DNA from 3 places in the Streptomyces sp. NPDC088124 genome. Region 1 is predicted to be linked to each of the others. Evidence: riboswitches for the same ligand, from Rfam matches in the RefSeq annotation. Region 1 holds a riboswitch; each other region holds the start of a gene.
The links. A riboswitch is a leader RNA that binds a small molecule or an ion and turns the genes downstream of it on or off. The one in region 1 is predicted to bind cyclic di-AMP.
Positions count from the first base shown of each region.

Region 2: it holds a riboswitch for cyclic di-AMP, as region 1 does, so the genes downstream of both, AB0P17_RS03600 (NlpC/P60 family protein) here and AB0P17_RS06940 (transglycosylase family protein) in region 1, are expected to answer to the same signal.
Region 3: it holds a riboswitch for cyclic di-AMP, as region 1 does, so the genes downstream of both, AB0P17_RS18035 (LysM peptidoglycan-binding domain-containing M23 family metallopeptidase) here and AB0P17_RS06940 (transglycosylase family protein) in region 1, are expected to answer to the same signal.

Region 1 covers NZ_JBFBJB010000006.1:129,042-138,702, reverse strand. Annotated here, with positions in the region: gene AB0P17_RS06970 (NAD(P)/FAD-dependent oxidoreductase) at 335-1,723, opposite strand; gene AB0P17_RS06965 (phospholipase D-like domain-containing protein) at 2,114-3,229, opposite strand; gene AB0P17_RS06960 (Ppx/GppA phosphatase family protein) at 3,314-4,255, opposite strand; gene AB0P17_RS06955 (DUF501 domain-containing protein) at 4,252-4,788, opposite strand; gene AB0P17_RS06950 (septum formation initiator family protein) at 4,944-5,417, opposite strand; gene eno (phosphopyruvate hydratase) at 5,659-6,954, opposite strand; gene AB0P17_RS06940 (transglycosylase family protein) at 7,176-7,943, opposite strand; cyclic di-AMP (ydaO/yuaA leader) riboswitch at 7,951-8,123, opposite strand; gene AB0P17_RS06935 (transglycosylase family protein) at 8,996-9,661, opposite strand, start outside.
Region 2 covers NZ_JBFBJB010000003.1:187,013-196,673, reverse strand. Annotated here, with positions in the region: gene AB0P17_RS03625 (DUF5691 domain-containing protein) at 1-348, shown strand, start outside; gene AB0P17_RS03620 (cobalamin B12-binding domain-containing protein) at 445-858, opposite strand; gene AB0P17_RS03615 (alpha/beta fold hydrolase) at 1,181-2,059, shown strand; gene AB0P17_RS03610 (peptidoglycan DD-metalloendopeptidase family protein) at 2,323-4,101, shown strand; gene AB0P17_RS03605 (ATP-dependent DNA helicase) at 4,204-6,768, opposite strand; cyclic di-AMP (ydaO/yuaA leader) riboswitch at 7,024-7,197, shown strand; gene AB0P17_RS03600 (NlpC/P60 family protein) at 7,196-8,584, shown strand; gene AB0P17_RS03595 (hypothetical protein) at 8,674-9,027, opposite strand; gene AB0P17_RS03590 (NlpC/P60 family protein) at 9,297-9,661, shown strand, end outside.
Region 3 covers NZ_JBFBJB010000019.1:144,319-153,979, forward strand. Annotated here, with positions in the region: gene hpnH (adenosyl-hopene transferase HpnH) at 1-548, shown strand, start outside; gene dxs (1-deoxy-D-xylulose-5-phosphate synthase) at 820-2,808, shown strand; gene AB0P17_RS18015 (aspartate aminotransferase family protein) at 2,805-4,214, shown strand; gene AB0P17_RS18020 (XRE family transcriptional regulator) at 4,324-4,959, shown strand; gene AB0P17_RS18025 (DUF6126 family protein) at 4,995-5,186, shown strand; gene AB0P17_RS18030 (tyrosine-protein phosphatase) at 5,246-6,058, opposite strand; cyclic di-AMP (ydaO/yuaA leader) riboswitch at 6,497-6,662, shown strand; gene AB0P17_RS18035 (LysM peptidoglycan-binding domain-containing M23 family metallopeptidase) at 6,667-7,662, shown strand; gene AB0P17_RS18040 (SGNH/GDSL hydrolase family protein) at 7,844-8,668, shown strand; partial or broken gene AB0P17_RS18045 (IS200/IS605 family accessory protein TnpB-related protein) at 8,935-9,661, shown strand, end outside.

The sequences.
Region 1 (9,661 bases):
CGGCGGCGGGCAATGAGAGAGCAAAATACTTGCATCTACCACACACTTTGCCCGGATGCGGGCCCGTACCCCTGCCCCGTACCCCCGCCCGGTACCCTTCTCCGGCCCGCCCGGGGCGCGAAGATCCAGAACGGGCCTGCTGGTCCGTCGGAGCGACCCGCGTACGGCGGACGCACGGCGCGGGTCTACCGCACCCGGCGTGCCGCGAGTGCGCCGCACAGCCACGCGGAAGGGCCGCGGGAGAAGAGCGCGCGGGCACCCGGAAGGGCCGCGGACATGCGGAAGGGCCGTCCGCACCACGGATGGCGGACGGCCCTTTCCGTACGTTACGCCGTCAGGACGCCTTGGCCTTCTCGGCGGGCGCGGCCGACGCGGCGACGGGCGCCGGGGTCGGCTTCGCGGCCTCGTAGAACTCCTCGCGCGGCGTCTCCATGGCGCCGAGCGAGACGACCTCGCGCTTCAGGAACATCGCGAGGGTCCAGTCGGCGAAGACCCGGATCTTGCGGTTCCAGGTCGGCATGGCCAGACCGTGGTAGCCCCGGTGCGCGTACCAGGCCAGCCGGCCCTTGAACTTGATCTTCATCTTGCCGACGACGATCATCGCGACGCCCTTGTGGACCCCGAGACCGGCGACCGCGCCCTTGTTGGCGTGGCTGTAGTCGCCCTGCGGGAAGCCGCGCATGCCCGAGATGACGTTGTCGCCGAGGACCTTGGCCTGGCGCAGCGCGTGCTGGGCGTTGGGCGGGCACCAGGCGTTCGGGTTGCCGGCCTTGCGGCCGACGAGGTCCGGGACCTGGGCATTGTCGCCCGCGGCCCAGATGTAGTCGGTGCCCTGGACCTGGAGCTTCTCGCTGGTGTCCACGTGGCCGCGGGGGCCGAGCGGCAGACCGAAGCGGGCGAGCGCCGGATTCGGCTTGACGCCGGCGGTCCACACGATGGTGTTGGAGTCGACCTCAAGGCCGTTGTTGAGCACGACGTGACCGTCGACGCAGGAGTCCATGCCGGTCTTGAGGTAGACCTCGACGCCGCGGGCCTCCAGGTGCTCCTTGCCCCAGGCGCCCAGCTTCGGGCCGACCTCGGGCAGGATCTTGTCGGCGACGTCCACGAGCAGGAAGCGCATGTCCTCGCGCTTGACGTTCGTGTAGTACTTGGCCGCGTCGCGAGCCAGGTCCTCGACCTCACCGATGGTCTCCGCGCCGGCGAAGCCGCCGCCGACGAAGACGAAGGTCAGCGCCTTGCGGCGGACCTCCTCGTCCGTCGTCGAGTCAGCCTTGTCGAGCTGCTCCAGGACGTGGTTGCGCAGGCCGATGGCCTCCTCGATGCCCTTCATGCCGATGCCCTGCTCGGCGAGGCCGGGGATCGGGAAGGTGCGGGAGACCGCGCCGAGCGCGATGACGAGGTAGTCGAAGGGCAGCTCGTAGGACTCGCCGACGAGCGGCGCGACCGTGGCGACCTTGCGGTCCTGGTCGATGGTGGTGACCCGGCCGGTGAGCACCTCAGCCTTGGGCAGCACGCGTCGCAGCGGGACGACGACATGCCGAGGCGAAATGCTGCCGGCGGCAGCTTCGGGGAGGAAGGGCTGGTACGTCATGTACGAGCGGGGGTCGACGACCGTGACGGTCGCCTCCCCGTAGCGCATCTTCTTCAGAATGCGACGAGCTGCGTACAGGCCTACGTACCCACCGCCTACAACGAGGATCCTGGGACGCTCCGTGGTGCTCATGCCATCGAGTATCCACCCCCCTCGGAGGGGGTGCTCGTGAGCCCCTTCACAAGGTCTGACCCCCCTTGTGCTACACTCCGCGGCCCACGTGATCGAGGTCATGGCACCCGGGGGAACCGGACAGCGGGTTTGAACGTTGCCCACCCCCTGTGAGCTGGCCCTCAGCACCTCTCCTCGGGCCGAACCGGCCATACGGCTCACGCCACCGCGGCGTGCCCGGAACCGCCCGGTATAAGGGTGCGCGCGGCGCCCGCCCCTCACAGTGGGGCCTCTCGACGGAGTACGGCCCCCCGTGCCGACGTTTTCCTTGTGAAGAAGTTCACGAACTTTCTCGCCAAGGTGGCCGAGGGGCGCCCCGGCAGCGCGGAACACCCCCCGGCGCACGCCCGTTCAGACCCTGGCGGCGGCCTGGAGCGCGGTGAAGTCCCGCAGGTACGCGTCGTACGGAGCGGCGCCCTCCAGCCGGAGCAGAGCCTCGTCGTTCTCCCGCAGGGACGAGTAGTCCAGGTTGTGGGAGCCGGTGAAGGTCCACTTGGTGTTGGCGTGGCCCGCGTACGTTCCCTCGATCAGAAAGTACTTCGAGTGCACGAGGTAGCCGTCGGACGTGGAGAGCTGCCGCAGGTCGATGTTCCTGACCCCGGTCAGCTTGGCCGCGTCGTTGCTGTCGTTGTAGACGATACGGACCGTGCACCCCTGGCCGGCCATGGCCTTCAGCTTCGCGGCCACCTCGTCGCGGTGCAGCGCGAACGCGGCCACGCTCACCTTGCCCTGGTCCGCGCAGGAGAGGTTGTCGAGGATGCTGACGACGATGTCACCCGTGCGCTGCGGGAAGAAGTAGTACTTCTCCGTACCGACCTTGCCCTGGGTGAAGTAGTCGGAGTTCTTCTTCATGGCGGCCAGGTCGTTGAAGTAGCCGACGTACGCCGTGTAGAGGTCGGTGTTGCCGACGACCGTGTAGGCGTTGTTCCAGTACTTGTCGACGTTGACGGGCGTCTGGTTGGCCGACGTCTGGATGACCACGTCCTCCGCCACGCCCGCGTCGCCGATGCGGGAGAAGGTGAAGAACTTGTTGTGGTTGATCAGCCCGGTCCCGCTGTTGCCGATGCACGCGGAGTCCTTGGTGCACACCTGCACCCACGACAGGGCGGACCGGTCGGTGCCCAGGGCGGCGATGAGGTTCTTCGCCGCGTCCCGGTCGGCGAACTTGCTGTCGAGCACAACCCGGATGTTGACGCCCCGGGCATGGGCGGCCGTCAGGGCGTCGACATACCCCTGGTCCGTCAGCGCGTAGAGCGAGGCCCGGATCAGCCGGCCGCTCTGGGTGTTGCCGATCGCGCCGATGATGTGGTTCTTGATCGCGTTCTTCTCCGCGGCCGTCCCCCGCGGATCACTGAAGACGGCCCCGGTCACGATCGGCGGCCCGGCCTGCGCGGCAGATGCCGATCCCCCCGTCAGCGTGGTGCCGACGAGCGCCACCAGCACCATGAGCATCATGCGTATACGCACGTCTCTCCCTCCCTGGCCCACTTCCGTGGACATCAGATGACGAAGGCGTGATCGTTTCATGGCGGACCGGGGCGCGTCTGCGGCTCATTCGGGGTCGCGGGCGCAGCTCCAGGCGATTCCGTCGAGAATGTCGTGCTCGCTGACCACGACCTCCTGGGCGCCGGCGCGTTCCATGATCGCGAGCAGGACGAGGGCGCCCGCGCCGATCACGTCGACCCGGCCCGGGTGCATCACGGGGATCGCGGCCCGTTCCGCGTGGGTGGCGGCGAGCAGGTGGTCGGTGATCTCCTTGACGCGGCCGTAGGGGATGCGGGAGCGGTGGATCCGCTCGGAGTCGTACGCGTCCAGGCCCAGCGCGATCGCGGCCACCGTCGTCACCGAGCCGGCCAGGCCGACCAGTGTGCGGGGTTCGCGCAGCGGGACGGCCTGCTCGGCGAGGTCGAGGGCCGCCTCGATGTCGGCGCGGACCGCGGCGATCGCGGCGGGCGTCGGCGGGTCGAGGACCTCTCCGTCCCGTACGAGATGGCGCTCCGTCAGCCGTACGCAGCCGATGTCCACCGACCGCGCCGCCCGCACCCGGTCGTCGCCGACGACGAACTCGGTGGAGCCGCCGCCGATGTCCACGACGAGGTAGCTGTCCCGCCCCGGCAGTTCCTTCGTGGCACCGGTGAAGGAGAAGGCCGCCTCCTGGTCGCCGGTGATCACCTCGGGCTCCACGCCCAGGATGTCCACCACCCCGCGCACGAACACGTCCCGGTTCTCGGCGTCACGCGAGGCGGACGTGGCCACGAAGCGGATCCGCTCGGCGCCGTGCTCCGCGATGACCGCCGCGTACTCCCGGCAGGCGGCGAACGTACGTTCCAACGCCTCCGGCGCGAGCCGACCGGTCCGGTCGACGCCCTGGCCGAGCCGGACGATCGTCATCCGCCGGTCGAGCTCGACCAGTTCGCCCGTTTCCGGGTGGACATCCGCGACGAGCAGACGGATCGAGTTCGTACCGCAGTCGATGGCCGCGACCCTGGTCATTCCTTGTCCCCCTCGTCCACGCAGGGCGTCACGCACGGGCCCTTCGCCCACCACTCCGGCAGCATCGCCAGCGCCTCGTCACCCAGCGGGTTCACCCCCAGCCCCGCCGCCAGCGAGTGGCCGACCAGGACGTGCAGGCACTTCACCCGGTCCGGCATGCCACCCGCGCTGGGGAAGCCCTCCAGCACCTCGATGGCGTCGCGCCGCGCGAGGTAGTCCTCGTGCGCCGCGCGGTACGCGGCGGCCAGCTCGGGGTCGGTCGCGAGGCGCTCGGTCATCTCCTTCATGACGCCGTTCGCCTCCAGCGTGCCGATGGCCGAGGCCGCGCGCGGGCACGTCAGGTAATACGTCGTCGGGAAGGGGGTGCCGTCGGGGAGCCGCGGGGCGGTCTCGACCACGTCCGGCTGCCCGCAGGGGCAGCGGTGCGCGATGGCGCGCAGCCCGCGCGGCGGGCGGCCGAGCTGCTCCTTGAAGGCGGCGACGTCCGCCTCGGTGGGCTCGGTGCGTGCGGTCTGCGGAGGGGGCGTCTTCATGCCTGCCTGGTTCTGCCGTTCCGGATTCATGTCGTGCGGAGGGGGAGGGGTGGGGTGGGGTGGGGCCGTGGGCGGGATGAGCCCGGCGGGATGAGCCGGGCGCGGTGCGTCCGTACACGTACGTACGGGGTGCGTCCGTACACGTACATACGTACCTACGTGCCGGGGCGGTCCGCCTCGTCCACCCCGTCCAGGACGTTCGAGTACCAGGGGCGGTCCGCCGCACCCTCGTCCTCGCGCCGTTCCCGCGCCGCCTCCGGGTCGATGACGGTGAAGCCCGTCTCCCCCGGCCGCAGGTAGTGCAGGTGCTCACGGGCCAGCCGCTCGACGTACGCGTCGTCCTGGAGCCGCGCCTTCTCGTCGCGCAGCTCCGCCACGCGCCGCTGCGCCTCCTGGCTCAGCCGCTCCTGCTCGGCGATCTCGTTCCGCTGCGACACGTACTCCCGCATCGGATACGCGAGCGCCACCACCAGGGTGCAGACGACCAGCGCGAGGAAGGCCGCGCGCCCCGTGAGCCGGGAGCGGCGGTCCTGCCTGCGGTTCTGCGAGCGGTAGACCCTCGCCGCGGTCTGCTCACCGAGCAGCCGCAGCCTGGTCGAGGTGGAGAACCGGTCCCGGTTCCCGGCCATGGCCCGCCTCCCCTGTCATGTACGGACGTCCCCGGACACGGTACGGGACCGCGGCCGGGGACGTCCGTACGACGGGCGGATGAGCGCCCGCGACGGTATGGGTTACGCGCTGCGTGTTCTCTCAGCCGTTGGAGAACGCATCCTCTTGTTGGAGGAACGCATCCTCTTAATCGCTCGCAGAGCGCATCCTCTTAACTGTTCGCAGAGCGCATCCTCTTAATTGTTCGCAGAGCGCATCCTCTTAACTGTTCGCAGAGCGAAACCGCGGGAACGCGCTGCGACCCGCGTACACCGCCGCGTCGTCGAGGATCTCCTCGATGCGCAGCAGCTGGTTGTACTTGGCGACGCGGTCCGAGCGGGCCGGGGCGCCGGTCTTGATCTGACCGCAGTTCACGGCCACCGCGAGGTCGGCGATCGTGACGTCCTCGGTCTCGCCGGAGCGGTGGGACATCATGCACTTGAAGCCGTTGCGCTGGGCCAGCTCGACGGCGTCCAGCGTCTCGGTCAGCGAGCCGATCTGGTTGACCTTGACCAGCAGGGCGTTGGCCGAGCCCTCCTCGATGCCGCGGGCGAGGCGCTCCGGGTTGGTGACGAAGAGGTCGTCGCCGACGATCTGGACCTTGGAGCCCAGCTTGTCGGTGATGACCTTCCAGCCGGCCCAGTCGTCCTCGAAGAGCGGGTCCTCGATGGAGACGAGCGGGTAGGCGTCGACCAGCTCCTCGTAGTACTCGGTCATCTCGGCGGCCGAGCGCGACTTGCCCTCGAACTCGTAGCTGCCGTCCTTGTAGAACTCGGACGCGGCGACGTCGAGCGCGAGCGCGATGTCGCGGCCCGGGACGTAACCGGCCTCCTTGATCGCCTCAAGGATGAGGTCGAGCGCGGCGCGGTTGGACTCCAGGTTGGGCGCGAAGCCGCCCTCGTCACCGAGGCCGGTGGAGAGGCCCTTCTGCTTCAGGACCTTCTTGAGCGTGTGGTAGACCTCGGCGCCCCAGCGCAGCGCCTCGGAGAAGGACTCCGCGCCGATCGGGGCGATCATGAATTCCTGGATGTCGACATTCGAATCGGCGTGCGAGCCGCCGTTCAGGATGTTCATCATCGGAACGGGCAGCAGGTGCGCGTTCGGGCCGCCCAGGTAGCGGAAGAGCGGGAGGTCGGACGCCTCGGAGGCGGCGTGCGCGACGGCGAGCGAGACACCGAGGATGGCGTTGGCGCCCAGCGAGCCCTTGTTCTCGGTGGCGTCCAGGTCGATCATCGCCTGGTCGATGAGACGCTGCTCGGTGGCGTCGTACCCGACCAGCTCCGGGCCGAGCTGCTCGATGACGGCGAGGACGGCCTTCTCGACACCCTTGCCCAGGTAGCGGCCGGCGTCTCCGTCGCGGAGTTCGACGGCCTCGAACGCACCGGTGGAGGCACCGGAGGGGACTGCAGCACGACCGGTGCTGCCGTCGTCGAGGCCGACCTCGACCTCGACCGTGGGGTTGCCTCGGGAGTCCAGGATTTCCCGGGCTACGACGACGTCGATGGACGGCACGAGCATCTCCTTCTGGGATGTGACGCGTGGGTGCAGGGTCTCTTGGCCTTGCGACATGAGCCTAACCGGCTCCGGGTCATCGGCCAGCCGGTGCCCGCCCCCTAAGACGCTCCCGCTCGCACAGACCGCCGCTACCCGCCGGTAGCGGGACCGGATGGCGGGCAGCGGCGGGAACGGGGCCCGGCCCGGCGCGTACGGGGGTGACGCGCCGGGCCGGGGAGAAGGGGTCAGCGCAGGTGGAGCTGCTGACCCGGGTAGATGACGTCCGCGTCACGGACGATGTCCTTGTTCAGGTCGAAGACCTTCTTCCAGCCGCCCTTGACCTTGTGGGCGGTGGCGATCTTGGAGAGGGTGTCGCCGGACTTGACCTTGTACTCGCCGTCCCCCTTCTTGATCGTGAACGGACGGTTCTGGCCGCGCGAGGCCGGCTGCGCCTCGTCACGGGTCGACTGCTGCGGCTGCGCCTGCCGGGTCGCGGCGGACTTCTTCGTACCGGAGCCGCTGGAGCTGCCGGAGGCCGAGTTGGAGGAACCGGAGCCGGAGCTGGAGGAGTTGGAGCCGGAGCTGGAGGAGTTGGAGCCGGAGCCCGAGCCGGAACCGGAGCCCGAGCCGCCGTTGTACGCGGCGCCCGAGAGGCCCACGCCACAGCTCGGCCAGGCGCCCTTGCCCTGGCCCGCGAGGACCTTCTCGGCGACGGCTATCTGCTGGGACTTGGAGGCCTGGTCGGCGCGGGGGGCGTAGGCGGTACCGCCGTACGCGGCCCAGGTGGAGGGGGTGAACTGCAGGCCGCCGTAGAAGCCGTTGCCCGTGTTGATCGACCAGTTGCCCCCGGACTCGCACTGGGCGACCCGGTCCCACTCGGAGGCGGTTGCGGCGGAGGCGGCGGTGGCACCGATCAGCGGGGCCGCGACGGCCGCGCCGGTGATCCCGGCGAGGGTGGCGTAGCGGATGGCCACGGACGGGCGGCGGTGCTTGGCCTTGCTGGAACGCAGCAGCATGAACGCATCTCCTCACCGACGCCTACGAGGTGAGCTGTCGGGTTCGGGCCAATGAGTTGCCCGGCCGCGTGCTCGCACACGCGGCTTCACCCCTAGCCGGCCGCCGGCCGTCTCTCGACGGCCGGGCCCGGCGCAAACCTATGGGTCCCCCGCTCCTGCCTTCGGCGCACGAAGCGACGATTACTCCCCCCGACCGACGGCAGGATTCGGCGTGACGGTCGACGAGGCCCGCGGTGCGAGCGGTTCAGACCGTAATCACAGCCCTGCCGGTTGTTCAAAGGAGCACATCCAGGAAAAAACGCCCTTACCTCCTCCGAGGGACAATACGTTTCCGCAGGTGAGAACCGGATTCGATCAACCGGCGAGGCGAAGAGCCCGAGTTGCGGCAAAGAGACCCTTGTCTCACTTGCCCAGAAGTGGACATACGGTCGCTAACTGCCCGCGTTCCGGGCGGAGATCGGAGGCTCTGGCCAGGACGGACGCGACCGAAGAGGCGTCAACGGGGCGCCGTTCAACGGCACTCGCCCGTACCGGTTCCGGACTCACCCGCTCCGGCCCTGGAGCGGGGCGCTCCGGTTCGAGCGTCGCTCGCCCCGGCCGCCGACTCCGGTCGCGGAGTCACCCGTTCCAGTTGCGGAGTCACTCGCTCCGGCCGCGGAGTCACTCGTTCCGGCCGCGGGACGGCCGCCGGAGTCACCCGTTCCGCCGAGGGCCCGGGGACCGGGCGCACTCACCCCGGTCGCCCACTCCGACCCCGGAGTCACTCACTACAGCCCTGGAGTCACTCACCACGGCCCTGCGGCGGGGCGCCGCGACGGGGCGCCGCGACGGGGCGCTGCGGCCCGGCGCGGGTCACGGTGGGGCCGCCGGCGGCGCCGGGAGCGGGAAGCCACGCGTACGGCGGCCTGGAAGCCGTGCGTACGGGCCCGGTGGGCGACGGCCCGGATACGTCGGCGACGGCTCGGCGACGGCCCCGGGACGGCCCCGGGAACGCGGAAGCCGCGCCTCCGTCCTGGAGGCGCGGCTTTCCGGAACTCGCTGCCGGCTGCTCAGACCCAGCCGCCGACGACCTTCTGCCCGCCGGTCGCCAGGGAGAGGTGGCCGCCGACCGTGGTGACGACCTTCTCGACCTCGCGCTCCACACCGTCCGTGAGCCCGGCCCCGTCACGGGCTCCGCCCGCCCCGCGGGAGGCGCGACCGCCCCCCGAGGCACGCTCCTCGTCCGCGGTGCCCGGCGAGGCACTCTCGTCGGCCGCCTGGCCGCGGTGCTTGCCCTTGGACGCCTCGTCCTTGCCCTCGGCGTCGTCCGTACCGGCCGCGGAGCCGGTGGCACCCGGGCTCGGGCTGGTGCTGGGCTCCGGGGAGGTCTTGCCGTCCGCGCCCGCTTCCGCGCCCGGGTCCGTCACGGCGTCACCGGACGGATAGGCGTCCCCGGAAGGGCTGCCCGACGGGGTACCGGACGGGCCGGTGCCCTTGCCGCCGCCCGTCACCCCCTCCACGACGCCGGAGACCGCACCGCCGACCGCCTCCGTCAGCCCGGAGACGGCGGCGCAGCTGGACCACGCCTGCGCCCCCTGGGCCTCGAAGACCTTCTCGGCCACGGCTATCTGCTGTGAGCGGCTGGCCAGGTCGGGGCGCTCGGCGTAGTCGCCGCCCCCGAACTCGTCCCAGGTCTCCTGGGACATCTGGAGCCCGCCGTAGTACCCGTTGCTGAG
Region 2 (9,661 bases), on a different contig from region 1:
GTGCCCTGGTCGGGCGCGCTCGGCCGGGCGGTCGTGGACGCGCTCGACATCGCCAGGGACGCGGGCAGTTACCCCTGGAGCTTCAGCGGCGTCATGGGCCTCGCCGAACGGTGCCTGGACCCGGTGGAGGTGAACCGGCTGGAACTGCTCACGGCGACCCCGGACGAACCGGAGGGCGCGTCACCGGGCGCGGGCGGCTACTGGTCGGAGGCGTTCCAGCGCCTGGTGTCCACCCTGCGCCTGCGCGCCCTGATGCTCGCCGAACTGGAACCGCGAATACCGGAGCCACCGAACACCCGCCCCGGTACGGGGCCGGAACACCTGGGGCCACCGGACCCTGCTCCCTGATCCGGCCCGATCCACACGACGGGCCCGCAACAGGCCACGACAGGCCCACCACGGACCCTGGCGGCAAAGGGGACGTGGAACTGGGCGCGGAACCCGTCACGCCCCTGCGGGCTGACGGATATTGGCCTCGACCCAGGAGACGATCGACGACGTCGTCGCCCCCGGGGTGAAGATCTCCGCGACACCCTTCTCCTTCAGCGGGGCGATGTCCGCGTCCGGGATGATGCCGCCGCCGAAGACCTTGATGTCGGCCGCCTCCCGCTCCTTCAGCAGCTCGATCACCTTGGCGAAGAGCGTGTTGTGCGCGCCGGAGAGGATGGACAGGCCGATCGCGTCGGCATCCTCCTGGATCGCGGTGTCCACGATCTGCTCGGGCGTCTGGTGGAGCCCCGTGTAGATGACCTCCATCCCCGCGTCCCGCAGGGCCCTGGCGATCACCTTGGCCCCACGGTCGTGCCCGTCGAGTCCCGGCTTGGCGACCACCACACGGATCGGACCTGTCACACCCATCACTGCCTCCACCTACCGACTTGCGCTGTCATTGGCACGGGCCCCCGCGCCCGCCAGGGCCCGGAGTAGTGAACGAACGTTATCCACAGCATCCCGCAACCAGCTGTTTCACGGAGGTCGCCGAGGGGGAAATCACACATGGGACATGTTCGCTTTGCGCCGTTCCGTCACCACCCGGCCCACTCGGCCGGGCGGGAACGACCGCAAGGGGAGCCGCGGACGGAGCCGTCACGACCCAACGGCTCCCGACATGTCGCCGTGGCGCCCCATGAGGGCATACGGGAGACAGAGCCGCCTCCCGTGTGCCGTTCGGAGGTCGGCCATGAACCCCTTTCTGCGCCAGGTGAGCCGCGTACGCACGGCCGGCTCGGCCGCCCTCCCCCTGCGCGTCACCGCCCCCCTGCGGGCCGGCGCGCTCGATCTGGCGATCTTCACCGGGCACCTCCTGCTCTATCCGGCCGGAATCATCCAGGAGCGCCGCGCCGCCCCCCTGCCGCCAGAGGCCTCCCCGCTGCCCACCGAGGGCCGCGCACACCCGCCCGTGGTGCTGCTGCACGGCTTCGTGGACAACCGGTCCGTCTTCGTCCTGCTGCGCCGCTCCCTCGCCCGGCACGGCTGGCACCATCTCGTCTCCCTCAACTACTCACCGCTGACCTGCGACATCCGTACGGCCGCCGAGCTGCTGGAGCGCCACATCGAGGAGATCTGCGCCCGCACCGGCCACCGTCGGGTCGATGTGGTCGGGCACAGCCTGGGCGGCCTGATCGCCCGGTATTACGTACAGCGCCTGGGCGGTGACCGTCGGATACGTACGCTGATCACGCTGGGCACACCGCACGAGGGCACCACGGCCGTGCCGCTCGCCGACGCCCATCCCGTCGTACGGCAGATGCGCCCCGGATCGCCCGTCATCGAGGAGCTGCGGCTGCCCGCGCCCGGCTGCCGCACACGGTTCGTGAGCTTCTGGAGCGATACCGACCCGCTGATGGCGCCCGTCTCCACGGCAAGAATGGAACACCCGGACCTTCTCGTGGAGAACGTGCTGGTGAGCGGCGTCGGTCATCTCGCCCTGCCGGTCCACCCGGGGGTCGCCGCGGGGATCCGGCACGCGCTCGGCGGCTCCGGCTCCGGTTCCGGTTCCGGCGAGGGCTCCGAACCGGCGCCGCCGGAGGGCGGATCCGGCTCCGCTTCCGTCGCCTGAACTCCGCGCCCGACATCCCGTCCCGAGGGGCGCGCACGAGCCTCGCACTCGAACACGTTTCGAACATATGGCCAAGCCTGCGCCCACAGTTCGCCGAAACACGGCCGAATGCCCGTTTCCGCAAAGCACGAAACTCGCGGAAGATTGTCGCCGTCGCATACCGCCGGGTACAGTCGCGGCCACTGCTTTCCCTCTGGGATTCCTTCCATCAAGGGCCGGATTTCCCAGACCCTGGTTCTGCTGCCGAGGCGAGAGAGAAGTTGGTGAACGACCAGCACGCCCACGCCGGGTACACCGCATACGACGGTTACCAGAACGGCAGCTTCGAGACAGATCCCCTCTTCGGCTCCCTGCCGGACGGTTCCGCGGGCGCGGGTGGATACGGCGGCGCTTCCGCCTCCACCGGCCAGTACGCGACCGTGCAGGCCGACCACTACGACAGTGGCCAGTGGGACACCGGCGCCCATCACCAGCCCACCGCGTACGACGCCTACGGCACACAGGCGTACGACACCAGCGGCCAGTGGCCCACGGTCGCCCCGACCGCCGCCACCGACGGCGGCGGCTATCCGCAGGACGCCACAGGCGAGTGGGGTTCCGGCGCGTGGCACCAGGTCGTCCAGCCGAACAGCGCTGACGGAACGGGCCAGTTCGACAGCACGCAGTTCAACGGCGCCCCGTACGGTTACGACACGCCCGGGGCGACGGCGACCGCCGCGTTCGATCCCACGCAGGCGGCTCAACTCGAAACCGCACAGTTCGAGGCGGCACAGTTCGAGGCAACGCCCTTCGAGGCAGCGCAATTCGAAGGCGCACCGTTCGAGTACGAGGCGACCGCTCAGTGGACCGCGTCCACGTTCGACAGCGGTTCGTACGATGCCACGGCCTGGAACGGGGCCACCGGGGCCGCCGCGCCGCACGAGGACACGTCGTACGCGTACGGCGCCCCCGGCCCCGAGCCTGAACGGGCCTACGGCACGGAGCCCGACCACGAATCCGAGCACGGCTACGAGACCAAGCACGGCTACGGGACCGAGCAGGGCTACGAGACCGTCGCCGCCGAGGCCCACGCCGCACCGGAGACCGGGCCGGCGGCCGAGGCGGAACATCCCACGCCGGCCGTCGACTTCACCAAGAACCCCGAGAACTCCGAGAACACCGAGAGCCCCGCGGAGTCCGGCGCTCCGGATGACGACCCCGACGCGCTGCACATGGCGCCGACGATGGCCACCCCCGCCGTGGCAGCCGTCCCGCGCCCCGTGCGCCGGGCAGGCGGCAGTGGCGGCGGCAGCCGGGGCCGCCGCCGTACCCCCGCCAAGCGCTCGGCCCTCCTCACCGTCGCCGTCCCCTCCGCCTGCGTGATGGGCGTCGCCGGCATCGCCGCGGCCTCCGTCGGCGGACTCACCGGCGAGGACACCAAGGACGACTCCACCACCACGGCCTCCGCCGAGGACACCGCCTCCACCAAGCCCGTCACCGCGGCCGCCAACAACAAGCTGGACACACAGCTCGCCGCGCTCAGTGCCGACGCCCGCGACTTCGGCGACCGCGCCAGTCGCACACAGGAGCGGATCGACCTCCAGGAGCGGAAGGAGGCGGAGCGGCAGCGCGCCAAGGAAGAGGCGGCGCGCAAGGAAGCGCTCCGCCCCAAGTTCGCCCTCCCCGTCTCGCAGAGCGGGCTCAGCGCCCAATACGGCCAGGCCGGCGTCAACTGGATGTCCATGCACACGGGGATCGACTTCCCCGTGTCGTACGGCACGCCTGTCATGGCCGCGACCGACGGCACCGTACGCACGCAGTACAACAGCGCGTACGGCAACATGGCGATCGTGACCGCCGCCGACGGTACGGAGACCTGGTACTGCCACCTCAGCACCACCAAGCTCCGCTCCGGTTCGGTCAAGGCCGGTGACGTGATCGCCTACTCGGGCAACTCGGGCAACTCGACCGGCCCGCACCTGCACTTCGAGGTACGGCCCGGCGGCGGCGCGGCGATCGACCCGCTGGCCTGGCTCCGCAGCCACGGCCTCGACCCGACGTAAAACCCGGCGCGTACGCCCTCCCGCCAGCCAGGCCGTACTACGTTGCCCGTACGTGTGCCGTACGTGCCCTGCCACCCGGCAGGGCACCCCACCCTCCCGGGCCTACAGCTTCTCGACCGGCGCGTACCGCAGCAGCAGCCGCTTGGGCTTGGTGTCCCCGAAGTCGACCGTCGCCTGTGCGTCCGCGCCCGCGCCGGTCACCTCCATGACCGTGCCGAGCCCGAACTGGTCGTGCGTGACCCGGTCGCCCACCGCCAGCGCGATCACCGGCTTGTCGCTCGTACGCCGCGTGGCGAAGCCCGAAGGCCCGCCGCCCGACCGCGAGCGCGCGGCGGTGGAGGAGAGCGACGACGTGATCCCGGACGTCGGACCCGCCGGGATCTGCGCGCCGGTCCGCTTCCACTCCAGGTGGTGTTCCGGGATCTCCTCCAGGAAGCGCGAGGCCGGGTTGTACGAGGGCTGCCCCCAGGCGCTGCGCATCGACGACCGCGTCAGGTAGAGCCGTTCACGGGCGCGCGTGATGCCGACGTACGCGAGGCGGCGCTCCTCCTCCAGCTCCTTCGTCTGGCCGAGGGCGCGCATGTGCGGGAAGACGCCGTCCTCCATGCCGGAGAGGAAGACCACCGGGAACTCCAGGCCCTTGGCGGTGTGCAGCGTCATCAGCGTGATGACGCCGGAGCCGTCCTCGTCCTCGTCGGGGATCTGGTCGGAGTCGGCGACGAGCGCGACCTTCTCCAGGAATTCGGCGAGGGTCGGGGTCGCGGCCGCGACCGGAACGGCGGCCTCCGTACCGCCTCCGCCCTCTTCTCCGGTGGCCTCCGCGCCAGCAGTGCCGTCATCGCCACCAGCACCGTCACCGGCGTCGGCGGCCGCCGCGGCCTGGTTGCGCTCCTGTTCGAACTCCAGCGCCACCGACGCCAGTTCCTGCAAGTTCTCGATCCGGGTCTCGTCCTGCGGGTCGGTCGAGGCCTGAAGTTCCGCCAGATAGCCGGTCCGTTCGAGCACGGCCTCCAGGACCAGCGCCGGCCCGGCGCCCGACTCGACGATCGTACGCAGCTCCTCCATCAGCGTGTTGAAGCGCTTGACGGCATTGGCCGAGCGGGCCGCCATGCCGTACGCCTCGTCCACCCGCCGCAGCGCCTGCGGGAAGGTGATCTTCTCCCGCAGCGCGAGAGCGTCGATCATGGCCTCCGCGCGATCCCCGATGCCGCGCTTGGGCACGTTGAGGATCCGGCGCAGCGGTACGTTGTCCTCCGGATTGGCGAGGACCCGGAGGTAGGCCAGGACGTCACGGACCTCCTTGCGCTCGTAGAAGCGCACTCCGCCGACGACCTTGTACGGCAGGCCGACCCGGATGAAGATCTCCTCGAAGACGCGGGACTGCGCGTTCGTCCGGTAGAAGACGGCGACGTCACCCGCCTTGGCCTCGCCCGCGTCCGTCAGCCGGTCGATCTCGTCGGCGACGAACTGCGCCTCGTCGTGCTCCGTGTCCGCGACGTAACCGGTGATCTGGGCGCCGGCGCCGGCCTTGGTCCACAGGTTCTTCGGGCGGCGGCTCTCGTTGCGCTCGATGACCGCGTTGGCGGCGCTGAGGATCGTCTGCGTGGAGCGGTAGTTCTGCTCCAGCAGGATCGTCGTCGCGTCCGGGTAGTCCTCCTCGAACTGGAGGATGTTGCGGATCGTGGCGCCGCGGAAGGCGTAGATCGACTGGTCGGCGTCGCCGACCACACAGAGCTCCGCGGGGTCCTCGCCCTCGCCGGAGGGGCCCACCAGTTCGCGTACGAGGGTGTACTGGGCGTGGTTCGTGTCCTGGTACTCGTCCACCAGGACGTGCCGGAAGCGGCGCCGGTAGTGCTCGGCGACGTCGGGGAACGCCTGGAGCAGGTGGACGGTGGTCATGATGATGTCGTCGAAGTCCAGGGCGTTGGCCTCGCGCAGCCGTGCCTGGTACATCCGGTACGCCTCGGCGAGCGTCTTCTCGAAGCCGTCGACGGCCTGTCCCGCGAAGGTCTCCTCGTCGATCAGCTCGTTCTTGAGGTTGGAGATCTTGGCGCTGAAGGACTTCGGCGGATAGCGCTTGGGGTCGAGGTCCAGATCGCGGCAGACCAGGGCCATGAGCCGCTTCGAGTCGGCGGCGTCGTAGATCGAGAACGACGAGGTGAACCCGAGCCGCTTCGACTCGCGCCGCAGGATCCGCACGCAGGCGCTGTGGAAGGTCAGCACCCACATCGCCTGGGCGCGCGGGCCGACGAGCTGCCCGACGCGCTCCTTCATCTCGCCCGCGGCCTTGTTGGTGAAGGTGATCGCCAGTATTTCGCCGGGGTGGACGCTGCGGGTGCCGAGGAGATGGGCGATCCGGTGGGTCAGCACCCGGGTCTTGCCGGATCCGGCTCCGGCGACGATGAGCAGCGGCGACCCCGTGTGCACGACGGCCGCGCTCTGTTCCTCGTTCAGCCCTTCGAGGAGCGAGGCCGGGTCGATGACCGTACGGGCCGCCCCGTTGCGGTGGTACGGATCCCGGGCCGGGGGCAGGTCGTACGCGCCCTGGAACAGGTCGTCGGGCACCTGCTCCGGGGCGTCTTCGTCCAGGTCCTCGGGGGGCGGGGGGTGCTCGTCGCCGGAGGGCTGGAGGTCGGCCAGGAAACTGTCGTCAAAGAGGCTGCTCATCGCTTAACGAGTCTAGGCCGCCACACCGACAGTCGGAGCCCGCCCGGCAAAGCCGGCCCCCGGAAGGCGGACGGTTCCGGCTCACACACGGAGCGTAACGCTATACCCCCTATTGCGGCTCCCTGCACTCCGCACGAGCAAATGGTCACAGAAATGTATCGGGCATATCGGCCATCCACCTTCACATCAGCGCCACATCTTGGCTAGCGTGCTCGATCAGGCAGCCCGTACCTCTGAAGGCGATCCGCGCCGAGCGGGCGGCCCACGCCGAATCCGGGCTTTCCACGGGAAGTTCGGAACCGGGGACCCACTCTGCAAGACCGGGGTGAATCGGGCCGTACGTTCGCCGTACGTACAACGCCCGTAGGGCAGCCTTCCGTTCCGCCCGAACCCGACAGCTAACCCGGTAGGCGGTCCACGGAAGGAGATGCCGAACTTGGCGTCGCATCGCAAGGCGCGCAGCCGTAGCGGGGTACGCACCAACGCCCCTGCCGTCGGGATCACGACGGCCGCCCTGGCCTCGGTCACGCTGCTGTCGACGCAGAGCGCGGACGCCGCGCCCACGGAATCGAAGTCCTCGCCGTCGGTCGAAGAGGTGGAGAAAAAGGTCAGCGACCTGTACCGCCAGGCCGGTGGTGACGCGCAGAGGTCCGCCAGGACGAAGGAGGCGACGGCCAAGCAGAAGCGCACGGTCGACCGGGTCATCGACGGCGTGGCCAAGAGCGCGGACAAGCTGAACGAGGCCCGCCGTACGCTCGGTTCCTACACGTCCGCGCAGTCCGGGGGCGGCGCGGGCACCCCCGCGGGCGCCCCGGCGACCCCGGCCGCTTCCGTCGCTCCGGCAGCCCCGGCAGCACCTGTCACCCCTGTCGCCCCTGTTGTACCGGCGATGCCTGCCACCGCCCCCGCCATGCCTGCCACGGCCCCCGCCGCCGTACTGTTCGCGGACAGCCCGCAGACGTACGTCGAGCAGACGGGGATGACGGAGCGGCTGACCGACCGTCAGCAGAGCCCCGTCGCCGACCACTGGAGCTCCCGGGCGGACACCCGCGCTCCGGAGTCGCCGGACGAGTCCCAGGAGTCCTTGCGGACCAGCAAGGAGCAGATCCAGAAGAAGCTCGCCGAGGCCCGCGCGCTGCTGGCGCGGCTCGGCGCGGAGGAGCAGGCGCGGCTGGCCGCCCTGGAGCGCAAGAAGGAAGAAGCGGCCCGCCGCACGGCGGAGGCGAAGGCCAAGGCGGAGGCCCGCGACAAGGCGCAGGCCGATGCCGAGGCGGAGCGCCGGCGCGAGGCGGAGCTGATCCGGCCCCGGTCGCAGCCCCAGGCTCCGTCGGCCGACCCCGGCACGAGCACGGGAGCGGGCACCGGAACGGGCACCGACGCGGCAACGATCGCAGGTGCGAACGCGGGAACGGTCGGCGGCCCCGGACTGGAGGCCGTGACCGGCGGTGACGCCGCCGGCATCTACGCGGCCAAGGCGGCGAAGGTGCTCGCCTTCGCACGCACCCAGATCGGCAAGCCGTACGTCTGGGGCGCCTCGGGACCGAGTTCGTACGACTCCTCGGGCCTGACCCAGGCGGCCTGGCGGGCGGCCGGCGTCGAGCTGCCGCGCAGCACGAGCGACCAGGTGGACACGGGCACCCGCGTCACCACCGATGATCTGCTCCCCGGCGACCTGGTCTTCTTCTACGACGACAGCAGCCACGCCGGCATCTACATCGGCGACGGCATGATGATCCACGCGCCCAAGCCGGGTGCGAACGTGCGCGAGGAATCGATCTACTACCTGCCGATCTACGGCAGCGTCCGCCCGGCCTGACCCGGTCGCGGTGCCCCGGGGACCCCGTCGTGGCGCCCGCGGACCCGACGGACCCGACCCGGCCGGGGCGGGTCCGTCGGGGGCCGGGGTCAGGTCCAGAGCGTGGCGATGAGGATGTTGGCCACGGTCAGCCCGCCCACCGCGCCGAACAGCGGCTTCTCGGCCGCCTCGTCGTCCCGCTTCACGTAGACGATGCCCATGATCACGACCAGGACGGCCAGCTTGACGCCGATCTTGATGTTGTTGAGCGGCTGGTCGTCGGCCTGGTTGAGGCCCACCAGCACCATCCCCGTGATCAGCATGGTGAGGGCGCCGTGCAGCATCGCCGGGGTGAAGCGCGCCGTACCGGCGCTCATCGCCTTCATCTGGGTCAGGAAACCGCCGAGCAGGGCGGCTATGCCGATGATGTGCAGGGCGACGAAGACATTGATCAGTACGTCCATGCCGGGAGCGTAGCCGGGCCCATATCACCCGCCTTCGGTGAGGTGCGGCTTACTTCCGCTATCGGTCGGGTCCGTCCGGAAGGGCGCGCTCCGTCGGGCCGTCATGATCGCGAAACGCTCCGGAACCTTCACCTCCCGCCAATACCCGCCATGTCGAGGCCGGACTGTGACCGTGCGCCCTAACGTCCTGCGTGCGGCCCTCATGGGGCCGTACCGGGCGGCCGTACCGCACGGAGTCAACGGAACCGAAGGAAACGGACCCCGCCCCCGTGGCAGCGCACCGAAACCACCGAAAGCCCAGGCAGCGCCTGTTCACCGGCCAGGCCGGCCGCACCGCGGCGACGCTCGCGCTCGCGGGAGCCGCGACCGCCACCGCCGCGGGCCCCGCGCAGAGCGAGCCCCGGCTCACCCCCGCGCAGATCCAGGCCGAGGTCGACACGCTGTACGCGCAGGCGGAGGCGGCCACCGAGCAGTACAACGGGGCGAAGGTGAAGGCCGACGAGGCCCGCGCCTCGCTCACCGAGCTGCGTGACGAGGCCGCGCGCAGGACCGACGGGCTCAACACCTCGCGCGCCGAGCTGGGCTCGATCGCCACCGCGCAGTACCGCAGCGGCGGCCTCGACCCGGCCGTACA
Region 3 (9,661 bases), on a different contig from region 1:
CCAAGCGGCGCGGCTTCCGGGTCACCACCAACTCCACCTTCTTCAACACCGACACCCCCCAGACCGTCATCGAGGTGCTCAACTACCTCAATGACGACCTGAAGGTGGACGAGATGATGATCTCGCCCGCCTACGCCTACGAAAAGGCCCCCGACCAGGAGCACTTCCTCGGCGTCGAACAGACCCGTGAGCTGTTCAAGAAGTCGTTCGCCGGCGGCAACCGGGCGCGCTGGCGACTCAACCACTCGCCGCTCTTCCTGGACTTCCTGGAGGGCAAGGCCGACTTCCCGTGCACCGCGTGGGCCATCCCCAACTACTCACTCTTCGGCTGGCAGCGCCCCTGCTACCTGATGAGCGACGGTTACGTACCGACGTACCGCCAGCTCATCGAGGAGACGGACTGGAGCAAGTACGGCCGCGGCAAGGACCCGCGCTGCGCCAACTGCATGGCGCACTGCGGCTACGAGCCGACCGCCGTCCTCGCCACCATGGGCTCCCTCAAGGAGTCCCTGCGGGCGGCCCGTGAAACGGTCGTCGGGACGCGGTGACGGCATGGCCACGGGAGAGCCGGTCGCGCCGGGCCTCCCGTGGTCATGCCGGTCCGGGCGGTCGCGGAGCGCCGGGCGGCGTGCCGTATCCAGGCCTGGCCGGCGGCGGTCGGCGGGGAGGCGCCGGGGCCGGCGCGGTCGACGGAACCATGAAGCACTGGAACTGATCGACGGGGGCGGCGAGGACCGTCGCATCCATGAAGGACGCCGGGGTGGCCTCGGGGGCTCCCGCCGGCACCGTGAGCTGAACGAATCCGAGAGGGGGCAGCGCGTGTCTGTCTTGGAGCGCATCCGGGGGCCGCACGATCTCAAGGCGCTGACGGCGAGCGAACTCGATGAACTGGCCGCGGACATAAGAACGTTCCTCATCCAGGCGGTGGCGAGGACCGGGGGGCATCTGGGGCCCAACCTCGGGGTGGTGGAGCTGACCGTCGCCCTGCACCGGACCTTCGACTCGCCCGTCGACCGCATCCTGTGGGACACGGGCCATCAGGCGTACGTCCACAAACTCCTCACCGGCAGAAAGGACTTCTCCAAACTGCGCGGCAAGGGCGGCCTCTCCGGCTACCCCTCCCGCGAGGAGTCCGAGCACGACGTCATCGAGAACTCGCACGCCTCCACCGTGCTCGGCTGGGCCGACGGCCTCGCCAAGGCCCGGGACGTGCTCGGCGGCCACGACCATGTCGTCGCGGTGATCGGGGACGGCGCCCTCACCGGCGGCATGGCCTGGGAGGCGCTCAACAACATCGCCGCCGCGAAGAACCGCCGGCTGATCATCGTCGTCAACGACAACGAACGGTCGTACGGACCGACGATCGGCGGCCTCGCCGACCATCTCGCGACCCTGCGCACCACCGACGGTTACGAGAGGTTCCTCGCCTGGGGCAAGTCGGTGCTGCAGAGCACGCCGGTCGTGGGACGGCCCCTGTACGAGTCGCTGCACGGCGCGAAGAAGGGGTTCAAGGACGCCTTCGCGCCCCAGGGGCTCTTCGAGGACCTCGGCCTCAAGTACGTCGGACCGGTCGACGGCCACGACATCGCCGCCATGGAGTCGGCCTTCCGCCGGGCCAAACGCTTCCACGGCCCCGTACTGATCCACTGCCTCACCGAGAAGGGGCGCGGCTACGCCCCGGCGCTGGAGGACGAGGCCGACCGCTTCCACACCGTCGGGGCGATGGACCCGCGGACCTGCGAGCCGCTGGCCCCGGCCGCCGGCCCCTCCTGGACGTCGGTGTTCCGCGACGAGATCGCCGAGATCGGGGCGGAGCGCCCCGACGTCGTGGCGATCACGGCGGCCATGCTGCACCCCGTGGGGCTGACGAAGTTCGCCGAACGCTTCCCCGACCGGGTCTGGGACGTGGGGATCGCGGAACAGCACGCCGCGGTCTCCGCCGCCGGACTCGCCGCCGGCGGACTCCATCCCGTCGTCGCCGTCTACGCCACCTTCCTCAACCGGGCCTTCGACCAGCTCCTGATGGATGTCGCGCTGCACCGGTGCGGTGTCACCTTCGTCCTCGACCGGGCCGGTGTCACCGGGGTGGACGGCGCCTCGCACAACGGCATGTGGGACCTGTCGATGCTCCAGTGCGTGCCGGGGCTGCGGATCGCCGCGCCCCGCGACGCCGACCAGCTGCGGGCCCAGCTCCGCGAGGCCGTCGCCGTGGACGACGCGCCGACCGTGGTGCGCTTCCCCAAGGAGGCGGTCGGCCCGGCGGTCACCGCGGTCGGGCGCGTCGGCGGCATGGACGTCCTGCGCCGGGCGGCGGACGGCGCGGGCGACATGGGTGGCGCGGGCGACATGGGCGGCGTACGGTCCGGCGGCGTACTCGCGGACGAGGTCCTGGCGGATGACGTACTGGCGGACGACGTACTGGCGGACGACGTACTGCTCGTCGCGGTCGGCGCCCTCGCACCGGTCTGTCTCGGCGCCGCCGGACTCCTCGCGGAGCGTGGCATCGGCTGCACCGTGGTCGACCCGCGCTGGGTCAAGCCCGTCGACGAACAGCTCGCCCCGCTGGCCGAGCGGCACCGGCTGGTCGCGGTCGTGGAGGACAACAGCCGCAGCGGCGGCGTGGGCTGGGCCGTCGGCCAGTCGCTGCGCGACGCGGGCGTGGACGTACCGCTGCGTACCTTCGGCATCCCGGAACAGTTCCTGGCGCACGCCAAACGCGGCGAGGTGCTGGCCGACCTCGGCCTCACCCCGGTCGAGATCGCGGGCCGGATCGGCGCCGCCCTGACAGGCAAGGAGAGCGCGCGATGAACGGATCCCCCCAGCCGGCCCCGTCCAAGGGGTTCGACCTGCCGGGGCTGCTCGCGGCGCGCGGCGCCGAGCGCTACGAACTGCACGCGAGACACCTCAACCACCAGCTCCCGCGCATGCTGCGCACCATCGGCTTCGACCGGGTCTACGAACGGGCCGAGGGCGCCTACTTCTGGGACGCGGACGGCAACGACTACCTGGACATGCTCGCGGGCTTCGGCGTGATGGGCCTCGGCCGGCACCACCCCGTCGTACGCAAGGCGCTCCACGACGTCCTCGACGCCTCCCTCGCCGACCTCACCCGCTTCGACTGCCAGCCGCTGCCCGGACTGCTCGCCGAGAAGCTCCTCGCGCACAGCCCGCACCTGGACCGGGTGTTCTTCGGCAACAGCGGTACGGAAGCGGTCGAGACGGCCCTGAAGTTCGCCCGGTACGCCACCGGGCGCCCCAGGATCCTCTACTGCGGCCACGCCTTCCACGGGCTGACCACCGGGTCGCTCTCGGTCAACGGCGAGGACGGCTTCCGGGACGGCTTCGCGCCGCTGCTGCCCGACACCGCGATCGACCTCGGTGACCTCGGCGCGCTGGAGCGGGAGCTGGCCCGCGGCGACGTGGCCGGGTTCGTGGTGGAACCGATCCAGGGCAAAGGCGTCCACGCCGCGCCGCCCGGCTTTCTGCGCGCCGCCCAGGAACTGCTGCACCGCCACAAGGCGCTGCTCATCGCCGACGAGGTGCAGACCGGCCTCGGCAGGACCGGTGACTTCTACGCGTACCAGCACGAGGAGGGCGTGGAGCCGGACCTCGTCTGTGTCGCGAAGGCGCTCTCCGGCGGCTACGTACCCGTCGGCGCGACCCTCGGCAAGGACTGGATCTTCAAGAAGGTCTACTCCTCGATGGACCGGGTCCTGGTCCACTCCGCGAGCTTCGGCTCCAACGCCCAGGCCATGGCGGCGGGGCTGGCCGTCCTCTCGGTGCTGGAGGACGAGGAGATCGTCGCGCGGGCGCGCGCCACCGGGGACCTGCTGCGGTCACGGCTGGCCGCCCTCGTGGACCGCTACGAGCTGCTGCACGACGTACGCGGCCGGGGCCTGATGATCGGCATCGAGTTCGGCCGGCCGGACTCGATCAAGCTGCGCGGGCGCTGGACGATGCTCCAGGCCGCCCGCAAGGGACTCTTCGCCCAGATGGTCGTCGTACCGCTGCTGCAGAAGCACCGTATCCTCACCCAGGTCTCCGGTGACCACCTCGAAGTGATCAAACTGATTCCACCGCTGATCATCGGGGAGCGGGAGGTCGACCGCTTCGTGGCCGCCTTCATCGCCGTGATGGACGACGCACATGGCGGGGGCGGACTCATGTGGGACTTCGGCAGGACACTGGTGAAGCAGGCCGTCGCGGGCCGTTAGACAGTCGCGGGCTGTAAGACAGCGGCCGGCCTGGCCGATCCGCGTCGGGTATTTTTGCCTCCTGGGCAAGAAATTTGCCTGGGGGGAAAGTCCCTGGCGCAATGGACGCATGAGCACACCCTCCGCCGGAGAGGCGGCCGACGGGCTGCCCGACCCGCTTTCCGATCATCTTCCCGACGTCGCGCCGCGCCTGCGTGAGCTGCGCCGTGGCCGCCGGCTCACCCTGGAGGCCGCCGCCCGGCGGGCCGGACTCTCCCCCGCCCATCTCTCGCGGCTGGAGACGGGGCACCGGCAGCCCTCGCTGCCCATGCTGCTCGGGCTGGCCCGGATCTACGGGACGACCGTCTCCGAGCTGCTCGGCGAGGTGCCGCCGGAGCGCGAGCCGATCGTCCGGGGCGGCCGGGCGGAACCCTTCGAGGCCGACGGCTGGACCTACCACCAGGCGGGCGGCCCCGGACGCGCCATGCAGCCGCTGCGGCTGGAGGTGCCGTACGGGGCACAGGGCGACCTGGTCCGGGTGCACCCCGGCGAGGAGTGGCTGTACGTGCTCGACGGGCGGCTCAGGCTGAGCCTGGGCGACACCGTGCATCTGCTCGCCCCCGGGGACAGCGCGCACTTCGACTCGCTCACCCCGCACCGCATCGCGGCGGCCGGACCCGAGGGGGCCGAGCTCCTCTTCGTCCACACCCTGCTCCAGAGCCCGGCCGCCGACCTGTGCGTCGGCGGCTCGGCTCCTCATGTCTGATCCTCATGTCCGACCCGCCGAGAGAGGTCCCATCCATGTCGGAGACAGAGCGTCCGGCGCCCGCCGAGGGCGGCCGGGAACAGGTGCCCCCGCGCCCGCGCGTCATGGACGAGGAGAAGAAGTTCCCGCGAGGGCTGGTGATCCGGCTCTTCGCCTATCTGGTGGCCGGCCATCTCTTCGCGGGCTTCCTCTACCTCCTCTTCCACGTCGGGGCCCAGGGGCGGTAGCGGCCCAGGCCTTCGGCGCCGTCCCTTGCGGTTGACGCCGTCCGTCGCTCGCCGTGGCGTCAGCCTTCGTCCAGGAGGCGGGCGCGCAGCCGTTCGCGGGTCTCGGGCGCGAGCCGGAGGCCTTCGGAGAGATAGCGGTCGGTGGAGCCCCAGGTCTTCCCGATGGCCTCGAAGGCGGCGTCGAGATAGGCGGCGCGGGCGTCGAAGAGCGGGCTGAGCAACTCCATCACCTCGCCGGACCTTCCGGCGGGCGACCGGTCGCTGCGGCGGAAGGCGTAGCGGCGGTGCGGGTCGTTCGACTTGAGGTAGTCGGCCGTGATCGCCTCCGGCTCGACACCGACCGCGAGCAGGGACACGGCGACGGAGAGCCCGGCGCGGTCCTTGCCCGCCGCGCAGTGCAGCAGCGCGGGGACGCTGTCCTCGGCCAGCGCGTGCAGCAGCCGGCTGTGCTCGGCGGTGCGCTCCGTGATGATCGCGCGGTACGAGGCGGTCATCCGGGCCGCCGCTCTGCCCTCCGAGAGGAGCGAGCGGAGCAGGTCGAGGTCGCCGTCCCGGACCATCCGCCAGAACTGGGCGCCTTCGGCCGGGTCGGAGAGCGGGATGTTCACATGGCGCACGCCCGCCAGTTCGACATCCGCGCCGTCGAGCTTCACATCGGCGGAATTGCGGAAGTCGAAAATCGTGTGCAGACCGAGGGTGGAGAGAAAGGCGGAGTCGTCGGCGGTGGCGTGGGCGAGGTGGCCGCTGCGGTAGAGCACGCCGTACCGCACCCGGCGTCCGTCCACGGCCGGCAGGCCGCCGACATCACGGAAGTTGCGTACTCCGGACAGTTCGGGCTCGGTGGACGGGACCTGCGGCGACTGCTGCGTCACGCCTGCTCCTCCGTGTCTGCCCTCGGCGCTGCTCGCCGGCGGCGTCGGTCCCCGACCCTACGACATCGGCCGGTGTGCTCATCAGTACGGCGGAGGGCCGGGGAGTCCACGGATCACAAGGGGACGGGTGGGGCGAAACCGTCCAAACGGTGCGCTGTCCGGATTGAGTGATTCCGGATAACCTGCCCCGATCGTGGGGGAGATGGGCTCCGGCTGGTGAGCAGGATCATATCCGTGACGTTCCGTGGTGACGGTGCGAAAGGGAAGGGCCACCTCGAAAGGGAATTGGAGGGCGGTCTCCACGCAGGGTGACGGGCGATCTTCGGCGCGCAGGGAAGGGTGCGTCACCGAGGGAAAAGGGTGGCTTGTTCCGGCCGTCCCACTCGCCTACGTTCACCCTCAATCCGAGCGGAACGCCGAATCCTGCCGCCGCCTCGGGGACACCATCCACCCATCACGCGTGGCAGGAGCGGGGGACCCAGGTAGTACGCCGTTCCGATGTTCCGACGTCAGGGACGGCTAGGGGTGAAGTCGCGCACCACGCGCGGCCGGGCAGCTCCAGCCCGAACCCGACAGCTCACCTCGTAGGCGCCGGAGAGGAATTCGCCATGCCCGCGAAGGGTAAGCACCGCCGCCCCAGGACCAATCCGTTCTCCCGCGGCTTCATCGCCGCCGGCACGGGCGGCGCCGCCATCGCGCTGCCGCTCATCGGCGCCACCGGCGCGCACGCTGCACAGCAGGCCGCGCCCGCCACGGCCCCGCAGGCCGCGCTCGCCGCCGCACCGCAGTCCGCGCCGGCCGCCGCACCGCAGGGAGCGGCCGCGACGCAGGTGAGCCGAACCGCCGGAACCACGGTGCGTACGTACGCCGTGGTCGCGGGCGACTACCTCTCCAAGATCGCCGAGGAGCAGCACGTCCGGGGCGGCTGGCAGCGGCTGTACGAGGACAACCGCCGCGCCGTCGGCGACGATCCCGGGCTGATCCACCCCGGCCTCAAGCTCACCATCAACGGCAAGGCCTCGGCCGCCCGCTCGGAGGCGCCCACCAGGGCCTCGAAGTCGTCCAGGGTGGCCAAGCCCTCCGAGTCCACCGCGTCGGCGGAGTCGGCCAAGTCCTCGAAGGACTCCTCGTCCGCCGAGCCCTCCACGGCCCGGAGCGAGGCGCCCGCCGCCGACTCCGCGGCGCAGAGCAGCGCGTCCGGCTTCACCCTGCCGGTCGACGGCATCGGGGTCGGCACCGCGTACCGCGCCGCCGGCGGAAGCTGGTCCAGCGGCTACCACACCGGTGTGGACTTCGTGGCCCCCTCGGGCACCACCGTGAAGGCCGTTGGCGCGGGCACCGTCGTCTCCGCGGGCAACGGCGGCGCGTACGGCAACCAGGTCGTCATCCAGCACGAGAACGGCATGTACTCCCAGTACGCCCACCTCTCCTCCCTCTCCGTCTCGGCCGGCCAGAGTGTCTCCACCGGCCAGCAGATCGGCCTCTCCGGCGCCACCGGCAACGTGACGGGACCGCACCTGCACTTCGAGATCCGGACGGGCCCGGACTACGGCTCGGACGTCGACCCGCTGGCGTTCCTCCGGCAGAACGGCGTCTCCATCTGATCCGTCCGGCCGCCCCGGACGCGTTTCCTCCACCCCGAGGCCCGGCACCCATACGGTGCCGGGCCTCGGGGCTTTGCGCTATTCCCGCTTGAGGGAAAATTGACCGATGGTGTTTCTCACCCTGAGTCAACACCCGCCTACGGTCGCGTAGGTCACATCGCCGGGAGGAAAATGTCCCGCTGTGGCAGACGATTCGAGAACAAGAAGAGACAAGACATTCGGGTCGTACGCGGCGATCGGTGACAGCTTCACCGAGGGTGTGGGAGATCCAGGCCCCGACGGGCTGTTCGTCGGCTGGGCGGACCGGCTCGCGGTCCTGCTCGCCGATCAGCTTCCGGTCTCCGGTGCGACGGCCGACCCCGTCCACGGCGACTTCCGCTACGCCAACCTCGCGGTACGCGGCCGGCTCCTCGACCAGGTCGTCGAGGAACAGATACCCCGCGCCAGGGAACTCGCCCCGGACCTGGTGACGTTCTGCGCGGGCGGCAATGACATCATCCGCCCCGGCACCGACCCCGACGACGTGGCGGAACGCTTCGAGCGGGCCGTCGCCGACCTCACCGGCTCCGTCGGCACGGTCATGCTGGCCACCGGCTTCGACACCCGGGGCGTGCCCGTGCTTCGCCATCTGCGCGGCAAGATCGCCACGTTCAACGAGCACACCCGGGCCATCGCCGACCGCTACGGCTGCCCCGTGCTCGACCTCTGGTCCCTGAGGACCGTCCAGGACCGGCGGGCCTGGGACGGCGACCGGCTCCACCTGTCGGCCGAGGGGCACACCCGGGTCGCGCTGCGCGCCGGGCAGGTGCTGGGCGTCGAGGTGCCCGCCGACCCGGACCAGCCGTGGCCGCCGCTGCCGCCGCGCGGCACCCTCGAAGTACGGCGCGACGACATCCACTGGGCACGCGAGTACCTGGTGCCCTGGATCGGCCGCAGGCTGCGCGGCGAGTCCTCCGGCGACCACATAGCGGCGAAACGCCCGGACCTTCTCCCCCTGGAACACTGACGCGGCGCGGCGCGTGCGGCGACGCGGGGGCGCTCCCGTACGGCTCACTCCGTCCCGCGGCTCACGCCCCTGCCCGGTTCACGCCCCTGAGTGATTTGTGGGTCGTTTTGAGTGTGTGGGAGTGAGTACGGGCTGTGTGGTGGGTGCTTGTTTCTCTCGGGTGGGGTGTGGATGTTGTGGGGCTGGTCGGGTGACTTCTGGTTCGGTGGTTCGTTGTCCTGTTCGACAGGGGCGGACCGGTGCAGGGGCCGGAGGGGGTGGTGTGGGTGGCGGAGCTTCGGGTGCTTGCGGCGCCGTTTGTGGTGCCTGGTCCTGCGGGTGTTGCGGTGCGTACCCGGTTGCGGTTGTCGGTTGTCGAGGAGCGGGTGCTGGGTGAGGTGGGTGGGTGGCTGGGGTCGTTGGCGTCGGGTGATCTGGCGGTGCGCTGCCGTGACGGTCTGGAGCATGACGCGGAGCGCTGGGCGGTGCGTAAGCGGGCGTTGACGGGGCGGTCATCGTCGCGGTGAGCCGGGAGCATCACCAAAGCCACCCATGACCAGTGGGCCTTGGCGCGCCGGGGCCTGGCGGCGCATATCCGTGGTCTGGAGGTGGGGATCGCGACGGTCCGTCACCGCCTGTCCCTGCCGGTCGGTGAGAAGGGGACCGGGCGTGCGCCGGGTGGCTACCGCTCCCGGCGTGAGTGGCATGCCAAGTCGCGGCGTCTGACGGTGCTGGAGGCGCGGCACGTGCGGGCGGTGGCGGACTGGCGTGCGGGGCGGGTGCGGGTCGTGCGGGGCGGTAAACGCCTGGCGTACACCCGCCACCACCTCCTCGACGCCCGCCTGACGGAGGTGGAGTGGCGGCGTCGGTGGGTGGCGGCGCGGCTGTTCCTGTCGGCGGACGGTGAGTCGGGCAAGCGGTACGGCAACGAGACGATCCGTATCACCCCCGAAGGACAGCTCTCCCTCAGACTTCCCGCACCCCTGGCCCACCTCGCCAACGCCCCGCACGGCC